3 regions of the Pseudaquabacterium prasiolae genome follow, and region 1 is predicted to be linked to each of the others. Evidence: predicted binding sites of a transcription regulator. Region 1 holds the regulator's gene; each other region holds the start of a gene.
The links. Region 1 encodes FNR, which switches genes on or off when oxygen is low (the NO sensors DNR and NnrR bind a similar motif). Its sites were predicted from a motif close to TTGATNNNNATCAA; they were not measured.

Region 1 (5,214 bases):
GATCAGGTCGGCATTGATCGACTCGAAGCCGATCTCGCGCGCCGCGCGCATCAGCTCTCGCACCGATTCGAAGGGCTGCACCCGGTGCACCGCCTGCTGCACCGCGGCGTCGAAATCCTGCACACCGAAGCTCAGCCGGTTGAAACCGAGCGCCGCGAAGTGCCGCAGCCGCTCGGGCGAGGCGGTGCGTGGATCGACCTCGATCGACACCTCGGCGCCCGGCGCGATGCGAAAGTTCTCGCGCAGCATGGCCATCAGGCCGGTGAGTTCGTCGTCGCTCAGGAAGGTGGGGGTGCCGCCGCCCAGGTGCAGCTGCGACACCGCCTGGCCGCGGCCGAGCACGGCCACGTTCAGCGCCACCTCCTGGGCCAGCACCTCCAGGTACTCGGCCGCGCGCTCATGGTGCTTGGTGATGACCTTGTTGCAGGCGCAGTAGTAGCACACCGATTCGCAGAACGGGATGTGCAGGTACAGCGACAGCGGTGGCACCCCGCCCACGGTGGCGCCCGACGCGCGCTGCGCGAGCGCACCGACATAAGCCTCGGCACCAAAGGCCTCGACAAAGCGGTCGGCGGTGGGATAGGACGTGTAGCGTGGACCGGGGCGGTCCAGTCGGCGCAGCATGGCTTCGGTGAGCACAGGCACCTGGTCGATGGCGGATTGATCCATGATCCGCACTGTGCCCAAGCGCCCGAACCGGGCCTTGATCTGGCTCAAGTCGCGCTTTACGCCGGGGGAAAACAATGATCCCATGCTTGCGCCCGGTCAGACGACCCCAGGGCACAGACACTGGACCTTGCGCCAGAACAACCGCGGAGACGCATTGACAATGCCTGACATGAACGCCGCTGCCGACGCCAACCGGGTCCGCCCCGATGCCTTCAAGGTGGCCTGCTCCAGCTGCAACCTGCGTGAGCTGTGCTTGCCGGTGGGGCTGACGCGCGAAAACCTCGAGCGCCTTGACACCCTGGTGGCCACGCGCCGCACCGTTGAGCGGGGCGACATGCTGTTTCGGGCCGGCGACGAGTTCCAGTCGCTCTACGCGGTGCGCACCGGTTTTTTCAAGACCTGCGTGTCGTCGGAGGACGGGCGCGACCAGGTCACCGGCTTCCAGATGGCCGGCGAGTTGCTGGGGCTGGACGGCATCAGCACCGACAACCACACCTGCGATGCGGTGGCGCTGGAGGATTCGCAGGTCTGCGTGATCCCCTACCGCCAGCTCGAAGACCTGTCGCGCGAGTTCAACGAGCTGCAGCACCAGTTCCACAAGATCATGAGCCGCGAGATCGTGCGCGACCATGGTGTGATGCTGCTGCTGGGCAGCATGCGCGCCGAGGAACGTCTGGCGGCCTTCTTGCTGAACCTGACCCAGCGCCTGAAGGCGCGTGGCTTTTCGGCCTCGGCGCTGATCCTGCGCATGACGCGCGAAGAGATCGGCAGCTACCTGGGCCTGAAGCTCGAGACGGTGAGCCGCACCTTCAGCAAGTTCCAGGACGACGGCATTCTCGAGGTCAAGCAGCGGCAGATCCGCATCATCGACCAGGACATGCTGCAAAGCCTGGTCAACGGCGCCGCCTGCTGAGGCACTGCGGCCGGCTGCTCAGGCCGGCCAGCGCGGGCGGCCGGGGCCGGATTCGGCCTGGTTCAGCTCATCGGCCGTCTGGTGCAGCAGCTGCGTCAGCGCGCCTGCCGTGGCGATGACACCCCAGAACACGAAAAACGCCAGCGTGTAGACGCCCGCTGGTGCCAGCTCGACCGGGGCCCCGCCAAACCAGTGCAGCGTGGCCGGATCGACCAGCGCGAACACCAGCATCTCCAGCACGCCGGCCATCAGGAAGGCCGGCCACAGCACGGCCAGGGCCCGCAGGGTGAAGCGCCCGGTGGACATGGGCTTCTCTGGCGCGCGCTTCAGCGCGGCGCCGCGGTGGCGGCATGGTTGCGGGCCTGTACTGCCGGCATGTTGCCGGTGGGCTGCACCGGCGCCGTGCGCGCCGAGGGGGTCTCGACCAGCACCTCGTCGGCGCCGCGGTAGGCCACCACGGCGGTGAAGATGCTGGCCACCACCACGGCGGCGGGGCCGCCAAGCACCAGCCACACCATGCCGATGCGCCACCAGGGCGTGGGCGCGGTGCCTGCGGGGTGGCCTGGGTTCGATGCGTTCATGCTCGGTCTCCGGTGGCCGCGTCAGCGCGGCACGACAAAGGTGGATTTTTCGCTGAGGGCGGCACCGCTCGCGTCGGCACCGCGGCGGTCGGCCTCGATCAGGCCGATCTCGAAGTGGATCGGGTGGGCGCCCGGCCCGGCCTGTTGCGCGGCCTCGGCGGGCACCTGCACCGACACCGTGACCCAGCGCGCCTCGGCCGAGGCCAGGTGCAGCTCGGGCACGGCGCCCAGCGTGATGCCCGGCAGGCCCTGCACCGCCAGTCTCAGGCGTTGCGGCTGCTCGGTGGCGTTCATGATCTGCAAGCGGTAGACGTTCTCGATGCGGCCGTCCTCGACCATGCGGGCCAGCGTGGCGCGGTCGCGCACCACGTCCACGCGGAACGGGTGGCGCAGCGCCAGCGCCGCCAGCAGCGCCAGCACCACCAGCCCCAGGATGGCGGTGTAGACCAGCACCCGCGGGCGGAAGATGCGGCGCAGCTTCTGCCCGCGGCTCAGGTGCTGGGCCAGGCCATTCTGGGTGTCAAAGCGCACCAGGCCCTTGGCATAACCCATCTTGCCCATGACCTCGTCGCACACGTCCACGCAGGCGGCGCAGCCGATGCACTCGTACTGCAGGCCCTTGCGGATGTCGATGCCGGTGGGGCAGACCTGCACGCACAGGCCGCAGTCGACGCAGTCGCCCAGGCCCAGCTTGCGCGGATCGGCCTTCTTGCTGCGCGAGCCGCGTGGATCACCGCGCTCGCTGTCGTAGCTGATGATCAGCGTGTCCTTGTCGAACATCGCGCTCTGGAAGCGCGCGTAGGGGCACATGTACTTGCACACCTGCTCGCGCATGAAGCCGGCATTGCCATAGGTGGCAAAGCCGTAGAACAGCACCCAGAACCATTCCCAGGGCCCCAGGCCCAGCGTGGCCGCCGAGCCCAGCAGCGTGTGGATGGGGGTGAAGTAGCCGACGAAGGTGAAGCCGGTCCACAGCCCGATCACCACCCAGGCGATCTGCTTGGCGCTCTTGCGCCAGAGCTTGTTGAAGTTCCAGGGCCCGTCGTCGAGGCGCATGCGGGCGATGCGGTCACCCTCGATCTTGTGCTCCACCCACATGAAGATCTCGGTGTACACCGTCTGCGGGCAGGCATAGCCGCACCACAGGCGCCCGGCCACCGCGGTGAACAGGAACAGCGCATAGGCCGAGATGATCAGGATCGCCGTCAGGAAGATGAAGTCCTGCGGATAGAGCACCAGCGGCCCGATGTAGAAGCGCCGCGCGCCCAGATCGAACAGCACGAACTGGCGTGCGTTCCAGCTCAGCCAGGGCAGGCCGTAGAACAGCAGCTGGGTGAACCAGACCAGGCCCCAGCGCCAGCGCATGAACAGGCCGCTGACGGCGCGCGGGTAGATCTTGCGCTGCTTCTGGTACAGCGAGACCACCGCCGTGGAGCTGTCTTCGGCCAGCGTTGCGCCTGCGCTGGCCGTGGTGCCGGTGGTCTCGCTCATGGGCTGGCGTCAGGCCTTACTTGACCGCCACGGCGGTGCCTTGCGACAGGTTCCAGACATAGGCCGAGAGCACATGGATCTGCTCGGGCGTCAGCCGCTTGTCGAAGGCCGGCATCACATTGGTCTTGCCGGCGCCCACGATGTGCACGATGGCCTCCTCGCCCCAGCCATGCAGCCACACCTTGTCGCTGAGGTTGGGCGCGCCCAGGGCTTGGTTGCCCTTGCCGTCGCCGCCATGGCAGGCAGCGCAGGCCGCGTACTTGGCCTTGCCGAGCTGCGCCGCCACGTTGTTGTGCGGGCTGCCCGACAGGCTGAGCACATAGTTGGCGACGTTCTTGACGTCTTCGGGCGTGCCCACGGCGGCGGCCATCGGCGGCATCATGCCCTGGCGGCCGGCGGCAATGGTCTTGGCGATGTACTCGGGGCCGGTGCCGCCCAGCCAGTCGCTGTCGGCCAGGTTCGGGAACCCCTTGCTGCCACGTGCGTCAGAGCCGTGGCACTGGGCGCAGTTGTTGACGAACAGGCGCTCGCCAATGCCCAGGGCCTGCGCGTCCTTGGCCAGCTCGGCTGCCGGCATGGCCTTGAACTTGTCGTACACCGGCGCCATGGCGGCGTGGGCCTTCTGCTGCTCGGTTTCCCACTGGCCGGCACTGCTCCACTTGAAGGTGCCGGGGTTGGTGCCCAGGCCCGGGTAGAAGGTGAGGTAGGCCGCGGCAAAGACCACGGTGATCACGAACAGCCACATCCACCAGCGCGGCAGCGGGTTGTTCATCTCCTTGAGGTCTTCGTCCCAGATGTGCCCGGTGCTGTTGTCGTCGGCCATCGGCTTGCGCTTGCTGGCGATCACCAGCACCACAATGCAGAAGACCAGGGAGAGGATGGTGGCGACGGACACGAACACCGCCCAGCCCCCACTGATGAAGTCGCTCATTGCTTGGCTCCTTGAGAACGCTGCGCGGCGCCCGAGGGTTCATCGTCGATGAAGGGCAGCTGCGCCGCCGCATCAAAGGCCTCGCGGCGCCGGCCCTTCCAGGCCCAGACCACGATGCCCAGGAAGACGAGAAACGAGAACAGCGTCACCGCGCTGCGCAGAACGATCAGTTCCATGGTTTGCGTCCGGTGGATGTCACTTGCGGGCGGTGCCCATGACCTGCAGGTAGGCGATCAGCGCCTCCATCTCGGTCTTGCCCTTGACGTCGTCGGCCGACTTGGCGATCTCGTCGTCGGTGTAGGGCACGCCCACCACGCGCAGCGCCTTCATGCGCGGCGCCATGCCGGCGGCGTCGACCGTGGCCGCGCTCAGCCACGGGTAGGCCGGCATGTTCGACTCGGGCACCACGTCGCGCGGATTGACCAGGTGGATGCGGTGCCACTCGTCGCTGTACTTGCCGCCCACGCGGTGCAGGTCGGGCCCGGTGCGCTTGCTGCCCCACTGGAAGGGATGGTCGTAGACGAACTCGCCGGCCACCGAGTACGGGCCGTAGCGCAGCGTCTCGGCGCGGAACGGACGGATCATCTGCGAGTGGCAGTTGTAGCAGCCCTCGCGCAGATAGATGTCAC
Region 2 (5,214 bases), on a different contig from region 1:
AAGCGCTGCGCAAACTCGTCGGCGATCTGCGGAATGCGCTCCAGCGCCTGCAGCTGCCGCGCGTGCGCCAGGTAGCGCACCTCCATGAAGGCCTCGGGCCCGACCATCGCGCCGATCGACACCGGCTCGGCCGGATCGAGCACCTGGCGCGGCACATAGGGCGGCAAAAAGGCATCCACCTCAGCCTGGTCGGGCAGGTTCACCGGCTCGTAGGCGTGGGTCAGGATGAAGCCGTCCATGCACACCATCACCGGCAGCGACAGCTCCTCGGCCAGCTTGAAGGCCTGGAGGTGCAGGTCCAGCGCCTCCTGGTTGTTCTCGGCAAACAGCTGGATCCAGCCGCAATCGCGCTGGCTCATGCTGTCGGAGTGGTCGTTCCAGATGTTGATCGGCGCACCGATGGCGCGGTTGGCCACGGTCATCACGATGGGCAGGCCCAGGCCGCTGGCGTTGTACACCGCCTCGGCCATGAACAGCAGGCCCTGGCTGGCGGTGGCGGTGTAGGCCCGCGCACCGGCCGCCGAGGCGCCGATGGCCACGCTCATGGCCGCGAACTCGCTCTCCACGTTGATGAACTCGCAGGGCGTGAGCTGCCCGCTTTTGACCAGCGCGCCCAGGCCTTCGACGATGTGCGTCTGCGGCGAAATCGGGTAGGCGCAGATCACCTCGGGCCGGGCCAGGGCCACGGCACGCGCCACGGCCACCGAGCCCTCGATCTGCTCGCGGTGGCCACCGGGGCGGGTGGCGGCTTCAACGGGCGGCATGGCGCAGCTCCTCGATCTCGCGGCTCACATGGGCAAAGGCCTCGCTGGCGGCGGCCACATTGGCCTCGGCCAGCTGGCCCTTGAACTTGTCGCGGATGGCATGCGCCACCGCATCCAGCGACACCAGCCCGGCCAGCGCCGCAAAACCGCCCAGCAGCACGGCGTTCGGCAGCGGCCGGCCCAGGTGTTTTTGCGCGATGTCGGTGGCCGGCACGGTGGTGAGCCGCTCGTGGCGAAAGCGCGAGGCCATATCGCCCAGGCCCAGCGCGTCAAAGCCCAGGCGGCTGTTGATCAGCACATAGCCATCGGGCTGCAGGCCCTGGAACACATCCACCTGGTGCAGCAGCGTGGCGTCCTGCACGATCAGCACATCGGGCGCCATGATCGGCTCGCGCAGCCGGATCTCGCGGTCATCGATGCGGCAGAAGGCCACCACCGGCGCGCCGGTGCGCTCGGAGCCGAAGCTGGGAAACGCCTGCGCGCAGCGGCCCTGCCAGAAGGCGGCGATCGAGAGCATCTCGGCAGCCGTGACCACCCCCTGCCCGCCCCGCCCGTGAATGCGGATCTGCAGCATGCGCGCTCCTCTTCGTCCCGTGGTGCGGGTGTGAAGTGGGCATTCTTCGGCGCGGCTCCGGCGCGCAGGTTGAGCGGCGTCAAGCACCGTGGAACGGCGGGCCCAGCGCCGGGCCGCGCCCAGGCGGGCCCGCCTACCCGCCCGGCGGGTGGACTCACGTGCCCGTGAGGCCGGGGGCTCCCGCTAGCGAACGGCGGGCTCCAGCAGGCGCAGCGTGCCGGCCGTGGCGTCGATCTCGGCCGGCAGGCCGATGGGCACGGTGAACTTCTGGCGGATGTGGCCGATCATCGCGCCGCGGTAGACCGGCACCTTGAGCGGCGCGAACCAGTCGTCAAACACCTCGTCGAGCGTCAACGTGCCGTAGCCATCGCCCGGCGTGCACTTGGTGAACTGGCCGATGGCCACACCGGCCAGGCGATCCAAGACACCGGCCAGCTTCAGCGTGGACAGCATGCGGTCGACGCGGTAGATGTACTCGTTGATCTCTTCAAGGAACAGGATCGCGCCGTCGAAGCTGGGCAGGTAGTCGGAGCCGGTCATCGCGCTCAGCACCGCCAGGTTGCCGCCCAGCAGCGGGCCGCGCGCCAGGCCCGGCGTGAGGGTGCGCGTGCGGTGCTCGGCCGGCGCCGGCAGGCCGTCCAGATCACGCGGGTTGCGCAGCGTCATCGCCTCGGCGTCCATCGCCACGCCACGAAAGTGCCGCAGGCTGAACGCGTTCCACGACGACACGCCCACCGGCGCATGGAAGCTCACCAGCCCGGTGCGCGCAAACACCGCATTGATCAGCGCGGTGATGTCGGAGAAGCCCCCCAGGAACTTCGGGTTGCCGCGGATCAGGCCGTAGTCCAGCAGCGGCAGGATGCGGTTGCCGCCCGAGCCGCCGGTGAGCGCCAGGATGCCCTGCACGCCGGGGTCGGCGAAGAAGCCGTTGATGTCGGCCGCGCGGCCGGCATCGCTGCCGGCCAGGTGGCCGCGGCGCGCACGCAGGTGCGCGCCTTCCACCACCTTGAAGCCCATGGCGCTGAGCGTGTCGTGGGCAATCTCGTAGGGCTCGCGCTCGTACACGGCATGCGAGGGGTTGACCAGGCCGATGGTGTCGCCGGGCTTCAGGCGCGCGGCCTTCAGCAGCGGCAGGCGGGTGCCGTTGCCGGCGGCCTGGGTGGCGCCGCCGGCACCTGCCAGGCCGGCGCCCATCAGCGCGGCGATGCCGGCCTGCAGCGCGCGGCGCCGAGAGAGGTGCGGCTCAGAGCACACGCGGAAACTCCCGGCGCACGCGCTCGCGGTCGCCATGGTCGAAGTGCCACCACTCGGAGGGGATGCCGTGGAAGCCGCCCTGCGCCATGGCCGCATACAGCCAGCCGCGCTCGGCCACCTGCGCGGCGCTGAGCACGCCAAGCGCCAGGTGCTGGGCATCGAGCGCCGGGTGCGAGCGCAACGCCATCTCGTCGTAGCCGGCGCCCATGTCGCATTCAAGGCCGTCGGGGCGCAGCACGGTCACATCCACCGCCATGCCGAAGCTGTGCACCGAGCCGCGCACCGGCTCGGCAAAGTAGTGGGCCAGGTCGGTGCCGGCCACATCGGCCCAGATCGCCTCCTGCACGCGCTGCGGGCGCAGCGCATCCAGCACCAGCAGGCGGTGGCCGGGGCGGTGCGCGGCCAGCCATTCGGCCGCGGCCTCCAGGCCCTGCGCCGCCTCGCGGCGGACCCAGGCGCAATCCAGGCCCGGATACAGCACGCGGCCGGCAAAGTTGTTGCGGCCGGCATAACGCAGATCGTGCGCGACACCGTTCAGGCTGGCCAGGCGGCGGAAGTCAGGGTGGGCGGCGATGGCCTCCACCGGCAGGCTGCCGCCGCTCATGCCGGCACCGTGTCGGCCTGCGCCAGGCAGGCCTCGGCCGCCTCGCCCAGAAACCGCACCAGCCGCCGCGCGCCTTGCGACAAGGGCATGGCCGACGGGGTGAGCAGGTACAGAGGCACCGGCATCTCCGGGTCCAGCGGGCGCACCACCACGCGCTGGCGATCGGCCGAGGCCGCGGTGAAGGGATCGACCACCGCCGCACCCAGGCCGGCTTCGGCCAGCGCGCGCGCCAGCTGGTAGGTCTGCACGGTGATGCGGAACTGCAGCTGCACGCCCTGGGCCTCGCACTCCTGGCTGAGCCGCAGGCCCAGCGGGTCGTCGCCGGCCAGGCCGATCAGCTCGGAGGGCAGCTCGGTGATGGCCAGCGGCAGGCCGGCGGCTTCGCCCGCGCGACGGCCGGCACGCGCGGGCTTGCGCGGCAGCAGCACCATCATGCGCCCCGAGGCCAGCGGCTCGGCGCGGATGCCGGGGTGCTTGGGGTCATGCAGCGCCAGGCCCAGCTCGGCCTCGCCCAGCAGCAGCGCATTGACCAGCTCGCGGGTGTGCTGGGTGCTGAGCTCGCAGCGGCCATCGGGTTGGGCCAGCGACCAGCGCGTCATCGCCGCCGGCACCACCGCCGCACCCAGCGCCGGCGTGACCGACAGCTTGACCGTCTGCGCCTCGCCGTTCTTCAGGCTCACCGCCAGGCGGCGGATGGCCACCAGATCGGCATGCAGCTTGTCCACCTCGGTGAACAGGCGCAGCGCCTCGGGCGTGGGGTAGAACTTGCCGCGCACGCGCTCGAACAGCAGCAGGCCCAGCTGCGCCTCGGCATGCTGCAGCACCTTGGTGACCGCCGGCTGCGAGATGTGCAGCAGGTGCGCGGCACCGCTCACCGTGCCGGCCCGCATCACGGCGTGAAAAACTTCGATGTGGCGCAGCCGCATGGCCTTGGCGAATCCTGGCGTGAAATGGACAACGGGGCCTCCCGATCCGGAAGGCCCCGCCGATTGTTGCGGATGCCGCGCCGCCTAGAAGAACTTGTAGGTCATGTTGACGAAGTACGAGCGGCCACGTGGGTCGGCCACCCGCGGGTCCCAGCTGGTGCCGCTGACTTCGTCGGAATGGTGAACCGAGAACGGCGGATCGGTGTTGAGCAGGTTGCGGATGCCGGCGGTGATGGCCAGGTTCTTGATGCCGGTGTAGCCGCCGCTGAGGTTGTAGCGGGTGTAGCTGTCGACCTCGCCGCCAGGCTGGGTGACGCCGGTGCTCCAGACATAGGCCTTGTGACCGGTGACATGGCTTTGCGACAAGGTGCCCGACCAGTCGCCCTGGGTGTAGCTGAACGCCAGGTTGTGCTTCCAGCGCAGGCGCAGGTCCTGGCTGCTCCACTGGCCCACACGCTCAACCCAGGGCTGGTTGTCGAACAGGCGCTCCTTGTGGGTGTCCAGGTACGAGCCGGTGAGCGAGGTGGTCCACTTGCCGCCGGCCAGCGCGCCGCGCAGGGTCACGCCGATGTCGGTGCCGCCGGTGATGGTTCCGGCGGCGTTGATGCGACCGGCACGCAGGTAGTCGATCTTGCCGTCGGCACCGCGCACCACGTACTGGCTGAGCACCGCATAGTTGTTCAGCACGCCCTCGGGCGTGAGGAAGCCGATCACGTTGCTGCGCTTGACCCGCCAGGTGTCCAGGCTCAGGGTCATCCAGTCAACCGGCTCGGCCACGAAGCCGATCGACCATTGCTTCGACTCCTCGGGCTTCAGGTTGGGGTTGCCGCCGGTGAGGTACTCGAAGCGCACGCCGCACACGCCATCGCGTGCCGCGCCCACCAGCGCGCCGGTGCCGCTGCAGATGGCTGCGGGGTCGTCGCGGGCGCTGGTGATGGTGGGCAGCGTGCCGCTGGGGTCGGTGGCCGCGGTGTACAGCTGCCCGAAGGTCGGTGCACGGAAGCCGGTGCTGGCCGAGCCCCGCAGCATCAGGTTGGGCAAGGGCTGGAAGCGCAGCGACAGCTTCGGGTTGACGGTGCTGCCGAAGTCGGA
Region 3 (5,214 bases), on a different contig from region 1:
CCGGCCGACGGCATGGTCACCGGCATCGGTGCGGTCAACAGCCGCGAGTTCGGCCCCGAGCGCAGCCGCACCGCGGTGCTGGCCTACGACTACACGGTGCTGGCCGGCACCCAGGGCTGGCGCAACCACCACAAGAAGGATCGGCTGCTGAAGCTGATCCACGACTGGCAGTTGCCCACCGTGCTGTTTGCCGAAGGCGGTGGCGGCCGCCCGGGCGATGTGGACATGCCCATCGTCGCCGGGCTGAACAACCACACCTTCAGCCAGTTTGCGGCGCTGTCGGGCCAGGTGCCGTTCGTGGGCATCGTGCATGGCCGCTGCTTTGCCGGCAATGCGGCGCTGCTGGGCTGTGCCGACACCATCATCGCCACCCGGTCGGCCAACATCGGCATGGGTGGCCCGGCCATGATCGAGGGCGGCGGCCTGGGCGTCTACAAGCCCGAGGAGATCGGCCCGGCGGCCGATCTGGCGCGCAACGGCGTGATCGACCTGCTGGTGGATGACGAAGCCGCCGCGGTGCTCGCCACGCAGCAGTACCTGGGCTACTTCCAGGGCCGGCTGGGCGCTGATCTGTGGCGTTATGGCGATGCCCGCGCGCTGCGCCACTGCGTGCCCGAGAACCGCCTGCGCGCCTACGACATGCGCGCGCTGGTCGGCACGCTGGCCGACGCAGGCTCGGTGCTCGAGCTGCGCGCCGGCTTCGGCCACGGCATGGTCACGGCACTGATCCGCATCGAAGGCCGGCCCATGGCCCTGCTGGCCAACAACCCGCAGCACCTGGGCGGCGCCATCGACCCCGAGGCCGCCGACAAGGGCGCGCGCTTCCTGCAGCTGGCCAATGCCCATGGCCTGCCGGTGCTGACGCTGTGCGACACGCCGGGCTTCATGGTCGGCCCCGAGATCGAGCGCCAGGCCCAGGTGCGCCATGCCTGCCGGCTGTTCGTGGCCGCGGCCCACCTCACGGTGCCCTGCTTCACGGTGGTGGTGCGCAAGGGCTACGGCCTGGGTGCGCAGGCCATGGCCGTGGGCGGCTTCGATGCGCCGGTGTTCACCGTGGCCTGGCCGACCGGCGAGTTTGGCGCCATGGGCCTGGAAGGCGCGGTGCGCCTGGGCTTCCGCAAGGAGCTCGAGGCCGCCGCGGCCGGCCCCGAGCGCGACGCGCTGTACGACAGGCTGGTGGCCCAGCAGTACGCCAACGGCTCGGCACTGAACATGGCGCAAACCTTGGAGATCGACGCGGTGATCGACCCCGCCGACACCCGCGCCTGGCTGGTGCGCGGGCTCGACAGCGCCACCGGGCGTGGCGCCGCGCCGGCATCGGGCCCACGCTTCATCGATTGCTGGTAAGCGCAGGCATCCGCCCACCGGCCGCTGCGGTGCGCAATGGCAGACTGCGGTCATGCGTTTGCTTCTTCGCGGCCTGCTGGTCGGCCTGATTGCCCTGCCCCTGCTGGCGCTGGCCGCGCTGTGGTTGGCGCTGCAGGCGCAGCCGATGGTGCCGGCCGGCCCGCGCCTGGGCCACGCCGACATCGAGCGCGCACGCGCCCTGCTCAGGCGCCACGACCCGCGCCGCACGCCGGCCGGCGTGCAGCGCGCGGTGGCCCTGACCGCGCGCGACATCGAGCTGCTGATCGACCAGGCCAGCCAGCGCCTGGGCCCGGCCGGCCAGGCCCGCGCCCAGGTCACGCTGCTGCCCGGCACGGCCCGGGTGCGCGCCAGCCTGGCGCTGCCGAGCAATCCGCTGGGCGGCTGGCTCAATGTCGACCTGACGCTGGCCGAGACCCAGGCCCTGCCCGAGGTGCAGGCCTTGCGCCTGGGCGCGCTGCCGGTGCCCGGCTGGCTGGCCGAGCGCGCACTGCCGCGACTGCTCGAGGCCCTGGGCCTGCAGGCCCAGGGCGATCTGGCGCAACGCATCGTGAGCCGGGTGCAGTTCACCGGCCAGTTTGGCGTGGTGGCCTTTGCCTGGCCCGCCCACCTGCGCGAAACCCTGGCCGCCAGCCTGCTGCAGCCCGACGAGCAGGAGCGCCTGCGCATGTATGTGGAGCGGCTGGCCGCCGTGGCGCCGGCGGGCCAGTCCAGCCGCCGCGTGGCGCTGGCCGCGCTGCTGCCGCCGTTGTTTGCATTGGCGCGCCAGCGCACCGATTCGGGCCAGAGTGCCGAGCAGGAGAACCGCGCCGCGCTGCTGGCCCTGACCCTGGTGGCCACCCATCCGCGCGCGCTGGCCGAGCTGGTGCCGTCGTCTCGCCAGTGGGCCCGTGTGCGGCCGATGGTGGTGGTGTTGCACGGGCGCTCCGACACGCCGCTGCACTATCTGGTGTCGGCCGTGCTGGCGGCCGAAGGCGGTGGCCGGCTGGCCGATGCCATCGGCCTGTACAAGGAGGTGTCCGATTCGCGCGGCGGCTCGGGCTTCAGCTTCAACGACCTGACGGCCGACCGCGCCGGCACCCGCCTGGGCCAGCGCGCCCGGCGCGATGCCCAGGCCCTGCAGCAGCGCCTGGCAGCACCGCTGGGTGACCGCGACCTGCTGCCCGATGTGAGCGACCTGCCCGAGAACCTGCCCGAGCCGGAGTTTCAGCGCCGCTTTGGCGGTGTGGATGCACCGGCCTACCGCGCCATGCTGGCAGGCATCGAGCAGCGCCTGAACCGCCTGCCGCTGCTGCAGGCCACGCCATAGGGCTGGCCAACCGGGCCGAGGGCCGGGCCGCCGCGCCCCCCGCCTGTGGCCTGGCCTGGCCGGGCCGCTGACTCAGTGCAGCACCAGCAGCGGCAGCTTGCTGTGCGACAGCACGGTCTTGGTGTGCGAGCCGAACAGCAGCTCGCCAAAGGTGCCGCGTCCGTGGGTGACCATCACGATCATGTCGCAGCCGGCGCTTTCGGCCTGCTCGACGATGGCCTGATCCACGCCCGTGGCATTGGCATGCAGGCCGGTGAAAGGAACGCCCGACTCGGCCGCGCGCGCCTCGAAGGCGGTGAGCAGCTTGCGCGCATGGGTGTCGGTCTTCTCGAGGTGCGCGGCGGTGCTGCGCTCGTACTGCGACATCTGCACGCCGGGCGTGGGCAGCGGCGCGTCGGGCTCGACAACGAAGCCGGTGATCGCGGCGCCCAGCTGCTTGGCCAGCGCGATGCTGGTCTGCATGGCGCGCTCTGACAGCGCGCTGCCGTCAATCGGCACGAAAAGGTTCTTGAACATGGCGGATCCCTGTGGGAGTGCAGTGAGATTGCCGCCATGGTGGCCGCGCACCCCGGTCTGCGCATTGACCTTGGTCAATGCGGGCCAGGCCGCGCGGCGGCCCCGCTGCGGGGCCTGCGCCAGATCAGTTTGACGCGGCGCTGGCAGCGGCCGAAGCCGCCACCGCCGGCACGCTGGCCGCAGCCGGCGCGGCCGTGGCCGGCTCGGACGCAGCCGGGCCGTGGCCCACGTCACCGCCGTGCTTTTCACCGCTCATGTCGATGTCGCCACCGCTCTTGGCCAGGATGAACAGCGCCAGCGCGGCGAAGACGATGAATCCGAGAACCAGCTTCCACATGGTTGTGTGTTCCTGAAAGAAAGACGCGTTGCCGCAAAAAGAAGAAGGAGGAAAGAGGGGGCGCGAAACACCGGGCCGCGGTGCCGCCGCCAGGGACGGCGGGCCTGACCGGCCAGTATCGCGCCGGGCGCTGACGGCGCACTGTCAAGGCGCCGCTCGGTGCCGCAGCGCCCGGACACCGGGGCAGCCGGGCAGGCCATCGGCGCGCGGCAATGAAATCGGCCGCAGCGAACTGCGGCCGGAACCTTGGTGTTGCCCGCGGCACCGGCTCGGGCCGGGGCCGCGCCGGGCTGGCTGCCACCGTGGCAACCGGCCGCGGCCGCGAGGCGATCAGTCGCCGGCGTAGATGTCGACGTCCTTGGTCTCACGCACGAACAGCATGCCGATCACCAGCGTCATCGAGGCGATGATGATCGGGTACCACAGGCCGTGGTACATGTTGCCGTTGGCGGCCACCATCGCGAAGGCGATGGTGGGCATCAGGCCACCGAACCAGCCGTTGCCGATGTGGTACGGCAGGCTCATCGAGGTGTAGCGGATGCGGGTGGGGAACAGCTCGACCAGCATCGCGGCGATCGGGCCGTAGACCATGGTCACGTAGATCACCAGCACGCTCAGGATGCCGACGATCTTCCACCAGGCGCCCGACAGCGGTGCAATCGGGTCGGCCTTGGCCGGGTAGCCGGCGGCCTTCAGCGCCTCGGTCACGTCCTTCTTGAACGCGGCGATGGCCTTGGTGCTGGCTTCGTCGAACTTCTGGTTCACCACGGTGCCCACCGGGGCGGTGATCTGCTTGTCGCCGATCTGCACCACGGCCGGGCCGGCGGCCGTGGCGTTGACGTTGTCGTAGCTCACCGACTGCTGCGCCAGGTAGCGCTTGGCGATGTCGCAGGACTTGGTGAAGTCGATCTCGCGCGCCACCGGGTTGCCCTGGAACGAGCAATCACCCACGCCGGCAGTCACCGTCACCTTGGCGTTCTTCTGCGCAGCGGCCAGCTTGGGGTTGGCCGCGTTGGTCAGCGCCTCGAACAGCGGGAAGTAGGTGAGGATGGCCAGCAGCAGGCCCGCCATGATGATCGGCTTGCGGCCGATGCGGTCGGACAGCGTGCCGAAGACCACGAAGAACGGCGTGCCGATGATCAGCGACACCGCCACCAGGATGTTGGCGGTGGGGCCGTCAACCTTGAGCACGTTGCTCAGGAAGAACAGCGCGTAGAACTGGCCCGAGTACCAGACCACGGCCTGACCGGCCACCAGGCCGAACAGCGCCAGGATCACGATCTTCAGGTTCTTCCACTGGCCGAACGATTCGGACAGCGGCGCCTTCGAGACCTTGCCCTCTTCCTTCATCTTCTTAAAGGCCGGCGATTCGTTCATCGACAGGCGGATCCACACGCTGATGGCCAGCAGCAGGATCGAGACGATGAACGGCACGCGCCAGCCCCAGTCGGCAAACGCCGCCTCGCCGATGATGGTGCGGGTGCCCAGGATGACCATCAGGCTGAGAAACAGGCCCAGCGTGGCGGTGGTCTGGATCCACGCGGTGTAGGCACCGCGGCGGCCGTGCGGCGCGTGCTCGGCCACGTAGGTGGCGGCACCGCCGTACTCACCGCCGAGTGCCAGGCCCTGCAGCATGCGCAGCGCGATCAGGATCACCGGTGCGGCCACGCCGATGGTGGCGTAGTTG

Region 2: a site for FNR is predicted at 1,408-1,421, ahead of N4G63_RS16435 (2-oxoacid:acceptor oxidoreductase family protein). Genes of this name have one in related genera too.
Region 3: a site for FNR is predicted at 3,255-3,268, ahead of N4G63_RS19605 (universal stress protein). Genes of this name have one in related genera too.

The regions. Positions count from the first base shown of each region.
Region 1 is NZ_JAOCQD020000001.1:2,051,228-2,056,441, forward strand. Features, by position in the region: gene hemN (oxygen-independent coproporphyrinogen III oxidase) at 1-669, opposite strand, end outside; gene fnr (fumarate/nitrate reduction transcriptional regulator Fnr) at 839-1,582, shown strand; gene N4G63_RS08940 (hypothetical protein) at 1,601-1,888, opposite strand; gene N4G63_RS08945 (hypothetical protein) at 1,909-2,163, opposite strand; gene ccoG (cytochrome c oxidase accessory protein CcoG) at 2,185-3,654, opposite strand; gene ccoP (cytochrome-c oxidase, cbb3-type subunit III) at 3,671-4,585, opposite strand; gene N4G63_RS08960 (cbb3-type cytochrome oxidase subunit 3) at 4,582-4,761, opposite strand; gene ccoO (cytochrome-c oxidase, cbb3-type subunit II) at 4,781-5,214, opposite strand, start outside.
Region 2 is NZ_JAOCQD020000002.1:931,152-936,365, forward strand. Features, by position in the region: gene porA (pyruvate ferredoxin oxidoreductase) at 1-764, opposite strand, end outside; gene N4G63_RS16435 (2-oxoacid:acceptor oxidoreductase family protein) at 751-1,338, opposite strand; gene N4G63_RS16440 (S66 peptidase family protein) at 1,522-2,592, opposite strand; gene N4G63_RS16445 (M15 family metallopeptidase) at 2,582-3,196, opposite strand; gene N4G63_RS16450 (LysR family transcriptional regulator) at 3,193-4,122, opposite strand; gene N4G63_RS16455 (TonB-dependent receptor domain-containing protein) at 4,207-5,214, opposite strand, start outside.
Region 3 is NZ_JAOCQD020000002.1:1,691,054-1,696,267, forward strand. Features, by position in the region: gene N4G63_RS19595 (acetyl-CoA carboxylase family protein) at 1-1,347, shown strand, start outside; gene N4G63_RS19600 (hypothetical protein) at 1,400-2,674, shown strand; gene N4G63_RS19605 (universal stress protein) at 2,747-3,190, opposite strand; gene N4G63_RS19610 (hypothetical protein) at 3,315-3,527, opposite strand; gene N4G63_RS19615 (MFS transporter) at 3,858-5,214, opposite strand, start outside.